4 regions of the Arthrobacter methylotrophus genome follow, and region 4 is predicted to be linked to each of the others. Evidence: riboswitches for the same ligand, from Rfam matches in the RefSeq annotation. Region 4 holds a riboswitch; each other region holds the start of a gene.
The links. Region 4 has a riboswitch for S-adenosylmethionine ahead of ABD884_RS17810 (hypothetical protein). Riboswitches for the same ligand answer to the same signal wherever they lie in the genome.
Positions count from the first base shown of each region.

Region 1: linked by a shared signal. The riboswitch ahead of ABD884_RS00020 (DUF1737 domain-containing protein) and the one ahead of ABD884_RS17810 (hypothetical protein) in region 4 are both predicted to bind S-adenosylmethionine.
Region 2: linked by a shared signal. The riboswitch ahead of ABD884_RS24990 (DUF1737 domain-containing protein) and the one ahead of ABD884_RS17810 (hypothetical protein) in region 4 are both predicted to bind S-adenosylmethionine.
Region 3: linked by a shared signal. The riboswitch ahead of ABD884_RS05215 (aminotransferase class V-fold PLP-dependent enzyme) and the one ahead of ABD884_RS17810 (hypothetical protein) in region 4 are both predicted to bind S-adenosylmethionine.

Region 1 is NZ_BAABED010000001.1:1,070-5,069, reverse strand. Features, by position in the region: gene ABD884_RS00040 (GMC oxidoreductase) at 1-296, shown strand, start outside; gene ABD884_RS00035 (PAS domain-containing protein) at 343-696, shown strand; gene ABD884_RS00030 (cupin domain-containing protein) at 689-1,216, shown strand; gene ABD884_RS00025 (hypothetical protein) at 1,386-1,670, shown strand; SAM riboswitch class IV at 1,836-1,948, shown strand; gene ABD884_RS00020 (DUF1737 domain-containing protein) at 1,959-2,216, shown strand; gene ABD884_RS00015 (rhodanese-like domain-containing protein) at 2,213-2,632, shown strand; gene ABD884_RS00010 (O-succinylhomoserine sulfhydrylase) at 2,633-3,841, shown strand.
Region 2 is NZ_BAABED010000001.1:4,859,428-4,863,427, reverse strand. Features, by position in the region: gene ABD884_RS25010 (GMC oxidoreductase) at 1-987, shown strand, start outside; gene ABD884_RS25005 (PAS domain-containing protein) at 984-1,388, shown strand; gene ABD884_RS25000 (cupin domain-containing protein) at 1,381-1,908, shown strand; gene ABD884_RS24995 (hypothetical protein) at 2,079-2,438, shown strand; SAM riboswitch class IV at 2,530-2,642, shown strand; gene ABD884_RS24990 (DUF1737 domain-containing protein) at 2,653-2,910, shown strand; gene ABD884_RS24985 (rhodanese-like domain-containing protein) at 2,907-3,326, shown strand; gene ABD884_RS24980 (O-succinylhomoserine sulfhydrylase) at 3,327-4,000, shown strand, end outside.
Region 3 is NZ_BAABED010000001.1:1,055,431-1,059,430, reverse strand. Features, by position in the region: gene rsgA (ribosome small subunit-dependent GTPase A) at 1-437, shown strand, start outside; gene hisN (histidinol-phosphatase) at 548-1,360, shown strand; SAM riboswitch class IV at 1,521-1,633, shown strand; gene ABD884_RS05215 (aminotransferase class V-fold PLP-dependent enzyme) at 1,669-3,075, shown strand; gene ABD884_RS05210 (class I SAM-dependent methyltransferase) at 3,147-3,902, shown strand; gene ABD884_RS05205 (metal-dependent transcriptional regulator) at 3,932-4,000, shown strand, end outside.
Region 4 is NZ_BAABED010000001.1:3,424,344-3,428,343, reverse strand. Features, by position in the region: gene ABD884_RS17825 (matrixin family metalloprotease) at 1-495, opposite strand, end outside; gene ABD884_RS17820 (VIT1/CCC1 transporter family protein) at 543-1,706, opposite strand; gene ABD884_RS17815 (hypothetical protein) at 1,910-2,164, shown strand; gene ABD884_RS17810 (hypothetical protein) at 2,222-2,545, opposite strand; SAM riboswitch class IV at 2,561-2,680, opposite strand; gene ABD884_RS17805 (sodium:solute symporter family transporter) at 2,839-4,000, opposite strand, start outside.

The DNA of each region.
Region 1 (4,000 bases), 3.4 Mb from region 4:
TCGAATACTGGCACGGGGATCCCGATGCCGGGAGCTGGGGCGCCGAGCGTCCCGCAATCCCCGAGCGCCGCGTACCGGGATTGGTGCACGAAAGCTCCAGCTTGCCAATCGGCGAAGAGGAGGACGCCGTCGTCGGGACCGACTACCGCCTCAACGGCGTGCAGAACGTCTTCGTCACCGGCGGCAGCCTCTGGCCCACCGGCGGGTCCTGGAACCCCACCATGACCATGGTGGCCCTGGCGCAGGACCTCGCCGAAAGACTAGCGGCCGACGGCGGAACGGCGGCAGCGCCGTGACCTTCGCCCCGCGCTGGACCCGGCGCTCCTTCCCACCGTTCCGCCCATGAGCGTCGCCGATGTGCTGGACCGGCAGGACGGCGTGTACTGGGTAGTCAAGGACGCGAACTCGGTCTTCCTGTGGGTCAACCAGAACTTCGCGGACCTAGTGAGCATGAGCAAGGCGGAACTGATCGGGCACCAGGACTCGCGCGCGGAACACGTTGCCCACGACAAGGAAGTGATGGCGAGCGGAAAGCCCCTGCTCAACTTCCACGAAACGATCGCCGTCCCCAGCAAAGAAGACGGCATGGTGAATGTGGACATCGTGACCCAAAAAGGGTTGTTGCGCGCCCTGGGCAGCAAGGAAATCATTGGCATCACGGTCTGTTTCTCCCTGAAGGACCCGGTCAATGACTGAATCCGCTGAGGACTGGATCAAACGGCTGGACATGTCCCCCGCTAGTGTGGGCGGCTGGTTCGCGTCCGCCCTGGTAAGCAACGAGGACATAACCGGTTCGGCGTTGCCTCCGCGCTTCGACGTCGATCACCCGCTCTACAGTTCCAACTGGTACCTGCTGCAGACCGGGGAGATTCTCCAGCTGCACACCCTGAAGCAGGACGAGTTGTGGTTCTTCCACTTGGGGACGCCCCTCAGGCTGCATGTCTTCTCGCCGGACAATGGCTATTCCGAACTCGGCTATTCCGAAACCCTGTTCGGTCCCAACCCGGAGGCCGGCGAGACCTTGCAAGGAGTTGCCCCGCATTCCACGTGGTTCGGGGCGGAGTTGGCCGGTCCGGGGTTCGCCTTGGTCAGCTGCAGCCTCTCGCCCGGTTACGAGAGATCGGACTCGGCGAAGCCAACGGAAAAGGACATCGAGTCCCTCGTTTCGAGGTTCCCCGGGCATGCAGCGCTGATCCTGCGCTTGGCGTCCGGATAGAAACGTCTGATGCGCCGGTTCTGGGGCCGGCGCATCAGGCTTCTTCCCCAACTAACTCGCAGTTGTTGTCGTTCTGAGGGCTCAAAACGACAACAACTGCGAGTCAGTTGGGTTAATGAGGAAGACGCCGCCCATTCCCCCAGAGGGCCCGAGTCCGTAGGGTATCGACATGAGCATCTACATCAGCCCCGACTCTGCTGCATGGTCGCTGACCGCCATGGCGACTGCCGCGTCAGCGGGATCAATCGATGATGCGAACGGCATGTCCAAGCTGGTGCAGGAAATCTACGAAACTGAAGGTTTCGAGGCCCTGTCCGGCGTGGTTTTTGCCTTGGCTCATCACAACAGCCTCTCGCTGCACGCGCTGGCGACAGCCACCGGGATATCCGTCCACGAGTTACTCGAAATCCGGAAGCATCAAGGCTCCACGTTTCATCGCTCCCCACGGGAGTAGCGCCACGGACTGATGCCCTGCCGCAGCGGCTCCAAGCAAGCCTGGAACAACTGCCCAACCAAACCGAGGCCTAGTCCCCACCACCCACCGGCGTTGCCGCCCGGTTACGGAACATGACGACTGCCGGTAATGCAGGCCGCCGTCATGGATGTTATTTTCTTCTTGAGTAATGAGCACCAGCGCGAAGCCCTGACTTGCTGGTCGGCAACCCTCTCTCCGGCGGGGTGCCTCAGGTGACTACTCGGCGTATCGACACTTTCGAACTGCAAGCGTGACTGAGGAGCACCAATGCCTGAACCCACTGAAGAAAAACTCTCCTACCGTCTCATCACGGGTCCTGATACCAAGGAATTCTGTGAGCGGATCTCTACCGCCCTTGCCGAGGGATACGTGTTGCACGGCAGCCCGGCCGCGACATTCAACGGCACGGACGTGATCGTGGCGCAGGCCATCGTCCTCCCCGCGGCAATCGCCAGCGCGGATGCCGCGGTTGCCAATGCGGTGGACCAGCTTGATGAAGAGTTCGACGGCGAGGGCCACGCATGAGCTACGCCGGCGACCTGAGCCCGCACGACGCCTGGGCCAAACTGGAGCAAGGCGCCATCCTGGTGGACGTCCGCACCGAAGGCGAGTGGGCCCACATCGGCATCCCGGACACCGCGTCTGCGAACAACAAAGGAAACGATCCCCTGTTCATTCAGTGGAACCTTGCCGGCGGGATCCCCAACTCGGGATTTATCGAGCAGCTCAAGCAACAGGCCCCGGAGGCGGATGCCACCGAACTGGTCTTCCTCTGCCGTTCCGGACAGCGATCAATCGCCGCCGCCAGTGCCGCAACACAGGCCGGCTACACCGCCTACAACGTCCTTGAAGGCTTTGAGGGCGAACCGGACCGCTACGGCGAGCGAACCGTGAATGGTTGGAAAAACCGTGGACTTCCTACGAATCTGGGGAAGATCTAAGTGACATTCAATCCTGACGCCGCTGGCTGGAACCCTGAGACCCAGGCAGTCCGCGGCGGCCTTGACCGCACCAATTTCCAGGAGACCTCCGAAGCTGTCTTCCTGAATTCCGGCTTCGTCTACGAATCCGCGGCAGCCGCCGAGCGCGCGTTTACGGGCGAAGACGAGCGCTTCGTCTACTCTCGTTACGGCAACCCCTCGGTTGCAACGTTCCAGGAGCGGCTCCGCCTGCTCGAAGGCACCGAAGCATGCTTCGCGACGGCGTCGGGCATGTCCGCTGTCTTCACCGCGCTTGGTGCGTTGCTGGCCGCCGGTGACCGTGTGGTTGCCGCGCGTTCGCTGTTCGGTTCCTGCTTCGTCATCCTCAACGAGATCCTGCCCCGCTGGGGCGTCGAGACGGTCTTCGTTGACGGACCGGACCTGGATCAGTGGCGCGCCGCGTTGTCCGAACCCACCACCGCAGTGTTTTTCGAGTCGCCGTCGAACCCGATGCAGGAAATCGTGGACATCGCCGCCGTGAGCGAGCTGGCCCACGCCGCGGGCGCTACCGTCGTCGTCGACAATGTCTTTGCCACTCCGCTGCTGCAGCGTTGTGGCGAACTCGGCGCCGACGTGATTGTCTACTCGGGCACCAAACACATCGATGGCCAAGGCCGGGTCCTGGGCGGAGCGATCCTGGGCACCAAGGAGTTCATCGAAGGTCCCGTCAAGCAACTCATGCGACACACAGGACCATCGCTTTCCGCGTTCAACGCCTGGGTGCTGACCAAGGGCCTGGAAACCATGGCGCTGCGAGTAAACCACTCCTCGGCGTCGGCGTTGCGGATCGCAGAATGGCTCGAGGAACAACCGGCCATCAGCTGGGTCAAGTATCCGCTGCTTAAGTCCCACCCCCAGTACGAGCTCGCCGCGAAGCAAATGAAAGCCGGCGGCACGGTCCTGACCTTCGAGCTGCTCCCTTCCGCCGGGCGATCGGCCAAAGAGGCCGCTTTCGCGTTGCTGGACGGACTCGCCATCATCGATATCTCGAACAACCTAGGCGACTCCAAGTCCCTCATCACCCACCCCGCCACCACCACCCACCGCGCCATGGGTCCGGAAGGCCGCGCGGCCATCGGCCTGAGCGACGGCGTCGTGCGGCTTTCAGTGGGGCTGGAGGATGTGGACGACCTCGTCCGGGATCTGGAACGGGCCCTCAAGCAGGTCTAGCTCGGCGCTTCGCGCCAGTCCTGGCGCACCCAGGTGAGGACGGGCTGCGGCTTTGTGTCGCCCTCGTCCTTCTCCGAGCGCATCGTGATCTGAACGGCGTGCTCGACGACGGCGGCCAGTCCGACGGCGTCGGGCGCGCTCCCGTTCTGGCTCCAGCGT
Region 2 (4,000 bases), 1.4 Mb from region 4:
TCGGACCGGCAGGCGGCGCTCGAGGCCCAAGGCAAGGGCGCGGCTCTTCGCGTGGTCACGGACTGCACGGTGTTGAGTGTGCTCCAGCAGGACGGACGGGCCACCGCGTTGAACACCAACCGCGGAGTGGTAAATGTCGGCGATGCCAACCTGGTCCTGGCCATGGGCACGCTTCCCCCGGCGACCCTGGTTCTCAATTCCTTCCCGCAGGTTCAAGGGGCCGGGGGGCACTTCGCCGCCCACTTCATCACCTCGGTGGTGGCCCGGGTTCCGCGCAAGGATTTTGATTTCAGCGAACAGCTCGGCGAGCTGGAACTGGCGGCCATCTATTTGGCGGGCAAGAGCCCGGCCGGCATGCAGTATCACGTGCAACTCTCGGTCCTCTCGGACCGTTTCCCGGACAAGAACGCCCAGAAGTCCGAACGCTACGCCCCCGACGTCGTCGCCACGGCTTCGCTGGCACAGCTGCGGTCATCGGAGGACTATTTGGTGTTCGTCTGCGCCGTCCTCGGCGAACTGGACGAGAGCAATCCGGAGAACCACTTGCGCTTGTCCGGCAGCGCGGACCCCACTTGCAACGTCACCTTGCAGGTGCTGGCCAACGCCACTGACGACGACACGTGGGACACCATGGACGAGGGAACCTTCCAAATGCTGGAGCGGGTCCTGTCCCCTTCCGGTGCGGAGCGCGTCGAATACTGGCACGGGGATCCCGATGCCGGGAGCTGGGGCGCCGAGCGTCCCGCAATCCCCGAGCGCCGCGTACCGGGATTGGTGCACGAAAGCTCCAGCTTGCCAATCGGCGAAGAGGAGGACGCCGTCGTCGGGACCGACTACCGCCTCAACGGCGTGCAGAACGTCTTCGTCACCGGCGGCAGCCTCTGGCCCACCGGCGGGTCCTGGAACCCCACCATGACCATGGTGGCCCTGGCGCAGGACCTCGCCGAAAGACTAGCGGCCGACGGCGGAACGGCGGCAGCGCCGTGACCTTCGCCCCGGCGCTGGACCCGGCGCTCCTTCCCACCGTTCCGCCCATGAGCGTCGCCGATGTGCTGGACCGGCAGGACGGCGTGTACTGGGTAGTCAAGGACGCGAACTCGGTCTTCCTGTGGGTCAACCAGAACTTCGCGGACCTAGTGAGCATGAGCAAGGCGGAACTGATCGGGCACCAGGACTCGCGCGCGGAACACGTTGCCCACGACAAGGAAGTGATGGCGAGCGGAAAGCCCCTGCTCAACTTCCACGAAACGATCGCCGTCCCCAGCAAAGAAGACGGCATGGTGAATGTGGACATCGTGACCCAAAAAGGGTTGTTGCGCGCCCTGGGCAGCAAGGAAATCATTGGCATCACGGTCTGTTTCTCCCTGAAGGACCCGGTCAATGACTGAATCCGCTGAGGACTGGATCAAACGGCTGGACATGTCCCCCGCTAGTGTGGGCGGCTGGTTCGCGTCCGCCCTGGTAAGCAACGAGGACATAACCGGTTCGGCGTTGCCTCCGCGCTTCGACGTCGATCACCCGCTCTACAGTTCCAACTGGTACCTGCTGCAGACCGGGGAGATTCTCCAGCTGCACACCCTGAAGCAGGACGAGTTGTGGTTCTTCCACTTGGGGACGCCCCTCAGGCTGCATGTCTTCTCGCCGGACAATGGCTATTCCGAACTCGGCTATTCCGAAACCCTGTTCGGTCCCAACCCGGAGGCCGGCGAGACCTTGCAAGGAGTTGCCCCGCATTCCACGTGGTTCGGGGCGGAGTTGGCCGGTCCGGGGTTCGCCTTGGTCAGCTGCAGCCTCTCGCCCGGTTACGAGAGATCGGACTCGGCGAAGCCAACGGAAAAGGACATCGAGTCCCTCGTTTCGAGGTTCCCCGGGCATGCAGCGCTGATCCTGCGCTTGGCGTCCGGATAGAAACGTCTGATGCGCCGGTTCTGGGGCCGGCGCATCAGGCTTCTTCCCCCAACTAACTCGCAGTTGTTGTCGTTCTGAGGGCTCAAAACGACAACAACTGCGAGTCAGTTGGGTTAATGAGGAAGACGCCGCCCATTCCCCCAGAGGGCCCGAGTCCGTAGGGTATCGACATGAGCATCTACATCAGCCCCGACTCTGCTGCATGGTCGCTGACCGCCATGGCGACTGCCGCGTCAGCGGGATCAATCGATGATGCGAACGGCATGTCCAAGCTGGTGCAGGAAATCTACGAAACTGAAGGTTTCGAGGCCCTGTCCGGCGTGGTTTTTGCCTTGGCTCATCACAACAGCCTCTCGCTGCACGCGCTGGCGACAGCCACCGGGATATCCGTCCACGAGTTACTCGAAATCCGGAAGCATCAAGGCTCCACGTTTCATCGCTCCCCCACGGGAGTAGCGCCACGGACTGATGCCCTGCCGCAGCGGCTCCAAGCAAGCCTGGAACAACTGCCCAACCAAACCGAGGCCTAGTCCCCACCACCCACCGGCGTTGCCGCCCGGTTACGGAACATGACGACTGCCGGTAATGCAGGCCGCCGTCATGGATGTTATTTTCTTCTTGAGTAATGAGCACCAGCGCGAAGCCCTGACTTGCTGGTCGGCAACCCTCTCTCCGGCGGGGTGCCTCAGGTGACTACTCGGCGTATCGACACTTTCGAACTGCAAGCGTGACTGAGGAGCACCAATGCCTGAACCCACTGAAGAAAAACTCTCCTACCGTCTCATCACGGGTCCTGATACCAAGGAATTCTGTGAGCGGATCTCTACCGCCCTTGCCGAGGGATACGTGTTGCACGGCAGCCCGGCCGCGACATTCAACGGCACGGACGTGATCGTGGCGCAGGCCATCGTCCTCCCCGCGGCAATCGCCAGCGCGGATGCCGCGGTTGCCAATGCGGTGGACCAGCTTGATGAAGAGTTCGACGGCGAGGGCCACGCATGAGCTACGCCGGCGACCTGAGCCCGCACGACGCCTGGGCCAAACTGGAGCAAGGCGCCATCCTGGTGGACGTCCGCACCGAAGGCGAGTGGGCCCACATCGGCATCCCGGACACCGCGTCTGCGAACAACAAAGGAAACGATCCCCTGTTCATTCAGTGGAACCTTGCCGGCGGGATCCCCAACTCGGGATTTATCGAGCAGCTCAAGCAACAGGCCCCGGAGGCGGATGCCACCGAACTGGTCTTCCTCTGCCGTTCCGGACAGCGATCAATCGCCGCCGCCAGTGCCGCAACACAGGCCGGCTACACCGCCTACAACGTCCTTGAAGGCTTTGAGGGCGAACCGGACCGCTACGGCGAGCGAACCGTGAATGGTTGGAAAAACCGTGGACTTCCTACGAATCTGGGGAAGATCTAAGTGACATTCAATCCTGACGCCGCTGGCTGGAACCCTGAGACCCAGGCAGTCCGCGGCGGCCTTGACCGCACCAATTTCCAGGAGACCTCCGAAGCTGTCTTCCTGAATTCCGGCTTCGTCTACGAATCCGCGGCAGCCGCCGAGCGCGCGTTTACGGGCGAAGACGAGCGCTTCGTCTACTCTCGTTACGGCAACCCCTCGGTTGCAACGTTCCAGGAGCGGCTCCGCCTGCTCGAAGGCACCGAAGCATGCTTCGCGACGGCGTCGGGCATGTCCGCTGTCTTCACCGCGCTTGGTGCGTTGCTGGCCGCCGGTGACCGTGTGGTTGCCGCGCGTTCGCTGTTCGGTTCCTGCTTCGTCATCCTCAACGAGATCCTGCCCCGCTGGGGCGTCGAGACGGTCTTCGTTGACGGACCGGACCTGGATCAGTGGCGCGCCGCGTTGTCCGAACCCACCACCGCAGTGTTTTTCGAGTCGCCGTCGAACCCGATGCAGGAAATCGTGGACATCGCCGCCGTGAGCGAGCTGGCCCACGCCGCGGGCGCTACCGTCGTCGTCGACAATGTCTTTGCCACTCCGCTGCTGCAGCGTTGTGGCGAACTCGGCGCCGACGTGATTGTCTACTCGGGCACCAAACACATCGATGGCCAAGGCCGGGTCCTGGGCGGAGCGAT
Region 3 (4,000 bases), 2.4 Mb from region 4:
TACTGCTCGGCCATTCCGGCGTCGGGAAGTCCACCATGGTGAATGCCCTCACCGGGGCCGAGCGCGCCACCGGCGGGGTCAACGCCGTGACGGGTCGCGGACGGCACACCTCGTCCTCTGCGCTTGCACTGAAGCTCAGCGACGCCCCTGGCGGCAGTTGGATCATCGATACTCCCGGCATCCGTTCCTTCGGCCTGGCCCACGTGAACCCGGACCGCATCCTGCATGCCTTCCCGGATCTGGAACCCGGAACGGAAATGTGCGAGCGAGGCTGTAAACACGATGCCGCCGCCGTTCGTTGCGGACTGGATTCCTGGGTGGCTGATGGCCATGCCGGCGAGTCGGGCGCCGCGCGCCTCGCGTCGTTGCGCCGGCTCCTCGGTGCAGACCCGCGCATGGAAGCCCAAGAGGCGAAGGAGCTGGGCACTGTTAATTAGCAGCACTTTCAATTAACAGCACGGTCAACTAACAGCGGGGTCGACTGACTGTGCGCCCCTTGGCGTCCTACCTCCCCGTTTCACCTGCGAATAGACGGTAGTTTGGAACCATGACCCAACCCGATTCGAGCTACAACGACGACCTGCGGCTGGCCCATGTACTGGCCGACTCCGTCGATTCCCTGACCATGGAACGGTTCAAGGCACTGGACCTCAAGGTGGAGACCAAACCCGACCTGAGCCCGGTCACCGATGCCGACAAAGCCGCCGAGGAAGCAATCCGCGGGCAGCTCTCCCGTTCCCGCCCCCGCGACGCCGTTCTCGGGGAAGAATTCGGCAGCACCGGCCACGGCTCGCGGCGTTGGATCATCGATCCTATCGATGGGACCAAGAACTTTGTGCGTGGCGTTCCCGTCTGGGCAACGCTGATCGCCCTCGTGGATGAGGGAGAGGTCGTGGTGGGGCTCGTCAGCGCTCCCGCACTCGGCAAGCGTTGGTGGGCAGCCAAGGGCTCCGGCGCCTACATGGGCCGTTCGCTTGCCGCGGCCACCCGACTGAAGGTTTCCAACGTGTCGCGGCTTGAAGACGCTTCGCTTTCCTATTCGGAGCTCTCCGAATGGAAGGAGCGCGGTTCGCTGGACAACTTCCTTGGCCTTGAGAACGACGTCTGGCGCAGCCGCGCGTACGGCGACTTCTGGTCCTACTGCCTGGTGGCCGAGGGTGCCGTGGATATCGCCGCCGAGCCGGAACTTCAGATCTACGATATGGCGGCACTGGTCCCGATCGTGACCGAAGCCGGGGGGCGCTTCACGTCCCTGGACGGCGCGGACGGCCCGTTCGGCGGAAACGCCGTTGCCACCAACTCGATCCTGCACTCAGAGGTCCTCAAGAGGCTCAACCCGGAACTCGACGACCTCTTCTGAAGTAGTCTTCTCACTGAACAAACGACGGCGGACGCCACCTTTTCGGGGCGTCCGCCGCTTTTTCTTCGACAAAAGGCACTCTTTCCGGTTTTGTAACAATCGGCTTAACAATCGCCGGTCACATTGGAACCAGCTCTGCAGGTGTCCTACGCTCTTTACAGGTCACGAGTGCCAGCGCGAAACCCCGGTTTGCTGGCCGGCAACCCTCCATCGCGGCGGGGTGCCCCGGGTGACGACCCGGCCGGTCCGGAACGGATACGGCAAGCGCGGACCCCCTGTACGCAGGGGTCCCTCTTGAGTGAGGTCCCATGAGCACAGCCACATTTACATCTCCCGCCATCCCCCAGCAGTATGGCGTATCCCCGCATCCGGCGTCGCGCCCGTTGGCCGCCGTTACCGGCGCGGAACTGCAGGCCCCCCTGATCCAAGGCGGACACATCCGCTACGCCAACCTCGACTACGGCGCCTCGACACCTGCCCTGACCGTTGTTTCCGCCTACCTAAACGAAATCCTCCCGTACTACGCGAGTGTCCACCGCGGCGCAGGCTACGCCTCCCAGATCAGCACTTCTGTCTACGAGAACGCCCGCAACATCGTCCGTGACTTCGTTGGCGGGCGCTCGGACGATTCCGTGATCTTCACCCGCAACACCACCGATTCCCTCAATCTCCTGGCCGGTTGCCTGCCCCTCGAGGACGGCCGGCACGCCGGCGAAGTCCTCTACTTGGACATCGAACACCACGCCAATCTGCTGCCATGGCAAAGGGTCCCCCACCGCAGCATCATTGCGGCGGGAACTTTGACCGAAACCGTAGCCAATGTCCGAACGGCCCTTTCCCAGGGTGGTGTCAGCCTCTTGGCGGTCACCGGCGCCTCGAACGTGACCGGCGAGATCCTCCCCATCAAGACTCTCGCTGCCCTCGCCCACGAATTCGGGGCCAGGATCGTGGTGGACGCGGCGCAGCTCGCCCCCCACCGCCGAATCGACATCGCTGCCGCGGATGTTGACTACCTGGCTTTCTCGGGGCACAAACTCTACGCGCCGTTCGGTGCAGGGGTGTTGGTTGGCCGTCCTGATTGGCTCGACGCCGGAACGCCGCACCTGGCTGGAGGCGGGGCCGTCCGCGAAGCACGCCTTGATTCCGTCAGCTGGGCCACGGGGCCGGCCAGGCACGAGGGCGGTTCGCCGAACGTGCTCGGCGCGGCCACGCTTGCCCGGGCCACGCAGGTCATTGCCGGCCTCGACCATGACGAATGGCACGCCCATGAAGCGGCCATCCGCTCGCACCTTGTTGAGGGCCTCAGGGAAATCGACGGCGTGACCGTGCATCAAATCTTTAGCGACACTCCTCCCCAGGACACCATCGGCGTGGTGAACTTCTCGCTCCAGGGCTACGACGCCGGCCTGGTGGCCGCCTATCTTGCTGCCGAGCACGGGATCGGCCTGCGGGACGGTCGTTTTTGCGCGCATCCGCTGCTCAAGCGTCTCGGACTTCCCTCCGGTTCGCTGCGGGCGAGTTTCGGCGTGGGTTCGCGGCTGGAAGACGCAACCCGGCTTATCGCAGGCATCCAGTCCCTCAAATCCAACGGCCTCGGCTGGGACTACGTCGTGGACTCCGGCCGTTGGGTCCCCGCAAACGACCACCGCAGCTACCCGGAGTGGGCCCCCAACACTCCTGGGACCGCAGGGGCAGCACCCTGCAGCACCGACTGATTGCGGTAGATTCGTAGGGTATTTTTCACGCCCTCAGAAGGAGTCCCTGCGTGGCCCCGCGACCCAAAGGCATGTCAGCCGGCCCCAAGCTCCATGACGAACGGCGCCTTGAACTCGGTCAGAGTTTCCAGGACGGCGGAGAACACTATGACCGGGTCCGGCCCGGCTACCCTGCGGATTCGGCCGACTGGCCCCTGCCGGAAGGCGCACGGGACGCAGCCGATCTGGGCGCCGGCACCGGAAAGTTCACGGCGCTGCTCCTCGAGCGCGGGCTGGCCGTCTCCGCAGTGGACCCGTCCACTGACATGCTCACGCAACTACGCAAAACGTTTCCACAAGTGCTCGCTCTGGAGGGAACGGCCGAAGCAACTGGACTGGCGGATTCAGCATTCGACGTCGTCTGCGTTGCCCAGGCCTGGCACTGGTGCGATCCCCTCGCGGCCAGCACCGAGATCGCCCGGATCCTGCGCCCCGCCGGGGTGATCGGCTTGATCTGGAACCAGTTGGACACTTCGGCGCCCTGGGTCCACCGTTTGTCCCGCATCATGCATGCCGGCGATGTCCACAAACCGGGCTTCCGGCCTGTGGTGGGGCCGGAGTTCGCCGGCCTCGAAAGTCACATGACGCAGTGGGAGGATCCCGTGACCCCGGCCGATATCCTGGAACTGGCGAAATCGCGCAGCTACTACCTGAGGGCAAATGATGCCACCCGGGCCAAGGTCATGGGGAATCTCCACTGGTATCTCTTCGAACACCTGGGCCACGCCGAGCGCGAGCTCATCCCCCTGCCCTATCTCACGCAGAGCTGGCGCGCCCGGAAGGCCTGAGCCCGCCGGTTCGCGATAGGCTTGGAACCGTGAAGACCAGTGCGCTCTCCTCCTCGATCGAGGACTACGTCAAGGTCATCTACTCCTTTACGGAGTGG
Region 4 (4,000 bases):
GCCGTCGTCGACGAATTTGAAGCCGGTGGCCGCAGAGATCTTGGCGATGGCGTCGGCGATGAGCCCCTCGGAGCCTGCCGGGGCGAGGGCTGCGTTCACCACGTAGTGCAAAGGCCGGCACGGAGAATAGCTCACCGGCGTGCCATCGGCATTCGTCGCCAGGAACTTGTAGGAGTTGCTGGCTACAGCTGGTTTGGCAGGGGAGCCAAGCGGGTGGCCTGCTTCTTCCAAGCCGGGAGGCGGGGTGTCGGGGGCGCGGGCGGCTCTTTGTGCCGCCTGCCCCGGATCCGTGCCTTGCCTGGAATTTACGGGGTGGGCGGAAGGACTCAGGTTCGAAAGCAAGCCGGTGATACCAGGGTCGCTCCGGAGGAAACCGCTGACCAGCACGGCCACGGCTGCAACGACCGCTACCAGCATCAGGTTCCGGACGAGCGCCAGCGCGGTACTGAGACGCCTGGGTGGCGGACCGCCGTCGTACCCGTAGTTTGAATGCACGTGTTCCCCCAAATCCCTGCTCCCGGCACCCCAGTGGGCCGGTGTTCCTACCCCATCACGGCGCCGAAGACGAGCCCAAGCCCGTATGTGGCCGTGGCCGCGGCGAGTCCGATGGCGAGCTGCCGGAGGCCGCGGGTCAGCGGCGAGGTTCCGGACAACAGCCCGACGACGGCGCCGGTCGACAGAAGCGCGATGCCCACCAGAGTACCGGCTACGGCAAGTGCAGCGAAGCCCGTCATGCCGAAGATGAACGGCAGGATCGGCACAATGGCCCCGGAGGCGAAGAAGCAGAAGCTGGAGATGGCGGCACCCCAAGCGGAGCCCACGGCCTCGTGCTCGTTCACGGGTTCATCCGCTTCGGGGCGGAGCGAGAGGCTGGGATCGCAATCGCAGCTGTAGAGGCCCATGCGTTCGGCGGCGCGGTGTTCGGCGGCCTCGCGGGACATGCCCCGGGCAAGGTACACCAGGACCAGCTCGTTGTGTTCGATGTCCAGGGCCGGAGCTGCGGTCAACGTCGCTTGGGTGGGACGGGTGGCCCTGAGGAGCTCCAGTTGCGAGCGGACCGAGACGTATTCGCCGGCACCCATGGACAGGGCGCCCGCCAACAGGCCGGCGATGCCGCTGAAGAGGACCACGGTGGCGGGCACACCGGTGGCCGCCATGCCCATCACGAGGGAGAGGTTGCTGACCAAGCCGTCGTTGGCGCCGAAGACTGCGGCGCGGAAGGTGCCGGAAAGCCTGTTGCGGCCGCGCGTTGCCAGTCCGCGCACCACTTCTTCGTGGATTTGTTCGTCAGCGGCCATCGCGCGGGTTGCCGCGGGATCCTTCGCGTAAGGCGAGCGGCCTTCAGCGCGTTGGGCGAGGGCCAAAACGAACACTGATCCGAAGTTCCGGGCCAGGAATCCAAGCATCTGGCTGCGGGTGGAAGCCGCCTTTGGCATGCCGGCATGGTCACCGAGGAGCTTGAGCCAGTGTGCCTCGTGGCGTCCCTCGGCCTCTGCAAGGGCCAGAAGAATCTCGCGTTCCTCGCCATCCCGGCGCTGTGCCAGCTGGCGGTACACGGCAGCCTCTGCGCGTTCGTCCGCCAAGTATTGGCGCCACCGCTTGATGTCCGACGACGAAGGTTGCGTCGTGGTGGCTTCTGCGTCTTGCGATGGACTGCTTGAGTCTGCCGGACTGTCTGAATGCGGGGTTTTTGCGTGCGGATGCACCGGGACTCCTGGGTTGCTGGGGCGGGCTTCATCGCCTCATTGCATGTCCACTTTATCGCCAATCTTCGCGGTTTTTCGGCTGGTGATCCTCAGCGGATATTTTAGGTGCGCCTCAAAAACGGAGAGGCTTCAGCGAAGCCTTGACCACCGGATGGGGCAGTGCTGGGATGGATGGACAGGGTCCACGAAGGGGCGCCGGCGGCGTGGTGACTGGCTGCCTGATCCGCTTGCGCGATGGGCTCAGCGGCACGTCGAACGGAGGTTGCACCATGGACGGCACCGAGACCCACGCCCGACACCCGGATCGTCCCACGGTCGAGGCCGATCCCGGCTACGACTACAGCGAGGACCTGGAGGTGGACGAGGACCTGGAGGAACAACCCGAGGTCCTCGACGACGACGAACGGGTGGTCCCGCTCGACGCCGACGAACACCGCGAGGATGAAGAGTTCGGATAGGCCCGAGGAGGCCCGTGGGCGCCAGCTAGCCCACGCCAGCTAGCCCAGTTGGAGGGGCTAAAACGCGCTCAGGATGAAGTGCCGTTGCACGCCTGCCCGGTGACCGGTCGCCGCCACCGTGAGGGTGAGTTTCCGCGTGGCCGGGAACCAGCGTGCAGGCTGGACTGCTTGTGAGAGTGCTTCGGTGATGAGTCGCGGCTCGTGATGCCAATGGCGTTCAAGATGGCCATCCACCACGAACGTGATGGAGCCTTGGGAGAGGTCGACGCCGGGAATCACGCGGACGAACTCGTCCACCCGACGGACGCGCGGGACGCGCACGGGGCTTGGCTGTGTGGTGTGGCTGACTGTGGCGGTAGCGCCGCCGGTTTCCAAAGGCATTGCCTTCTCCTGGTGGAGTTGCTCTTGCCCGTTCGGTTGTCTCTGGTCCGGATCGGGCCGCTTCTTCATCCGAACCACCCGTGAACATGGGGTTGGCGTGTGGCAAGTCGGAGCTTGGCGCCACATCTCTTGAAGCTCTTCCTACTGTACAGGCATGACTCCGTACAGGCATGACTGCTGCATACGCACCGGTATAGGCAGCGGCCCCGCACTCAGGGCTCCAAACGCAACAGCGGCACCGCATCCTCCGCCGAGAAGGTGCGGCACCGCCGTCGTGCTTAACTCTGTGATCCTTAGTGGATGGCTACCGGGTGGGCTTCCAAGGGGAGTTCTTCCGCGGCCGCTCCTGCAACGCGACGGTCCCATGCTGCGCGGACTTCGGGGTCCGTGGGAGGGGTCAGCACGGAGACGACGACGTAGATGACCAGCGAGGCGCCGAGGCCCCAGTAGATGGGATCGTTGGCGTAGACGCCGTCTTCGCTGGGGATGATTCCCGTGGCGTAGGCGATCAGCAAGGCCAGGGTCAGGACGGAGCCGACTGCCATGGACCACGCTGCGGCGATGCCGGTGCCGCGCTTCCAGATCAAGCCGCCCAGGATAGCCACCAGCAGGCCACCCACCAGGATGTCGTAGGCGATGGTCAGGGCCACCACGACGTCTTGCGCCGCCATGGAGATCAACACGGCCACGACACCCAATCCAAGGACCCAGTAGCGGTTGGCCTTGACGTCGTGCTCGGGGTTTTCGCTGTCGTTCGTGTTGATTGTCTTGCCGAACCAGCTGGCCACAAACGGCACAACGTCGGCGCGGGCCACCCGGGCGGCCAGGCCGATCACGGCGCCGGCGACGCCGTACAGGACGCAATAGATGCCTGCGGTGGCACCGCCCCAACGGGCCACGGTGGCGGTCTTGGCCGTGAAGACGCGCTGCCAGATGTCCTGACCGATCAGCAAGCCAAGGGTGTAGACCACGAAGTACGTGATGATGGTCTGGGCTCCGATGCCGTCCAGTTGGAAGAAGCTGGCGTCAACGCGGGCGCGGATCCCGTCGAAGCCGCCTGCGGCGTTGAGGACGAACGGCAGCATGAGGAAGAAGATGCCAACCGTCTTGATGATGAACTGCACTTGGTCGGCGAGGGTGATGGACCACATGCCGCCAATGGTGGAGTAGACCAGGACGATTGCGCCGCCGACGGCGATGGCGAGCCAACGCTCCCAGCCGAAGAGGACAACGAAGATGGTGGCGTAGGCGCCCGTGGACGTGGCGCACAGCATGAGGGTGTAGGCCAGCATGACGATGCCGGACGTCTGGGTGGCGCGCTGGCCGTAACGCAGGCTCAGCATTTGGGAGACGGTGTAGATCTTCAGACGCTGGATGGTGCCGGCGAAGAGCAGGCCCAGGAGGAGCACGCCCGAACCGATGGCCACTACCAGCCACATCCCGGAGATGCCGAAC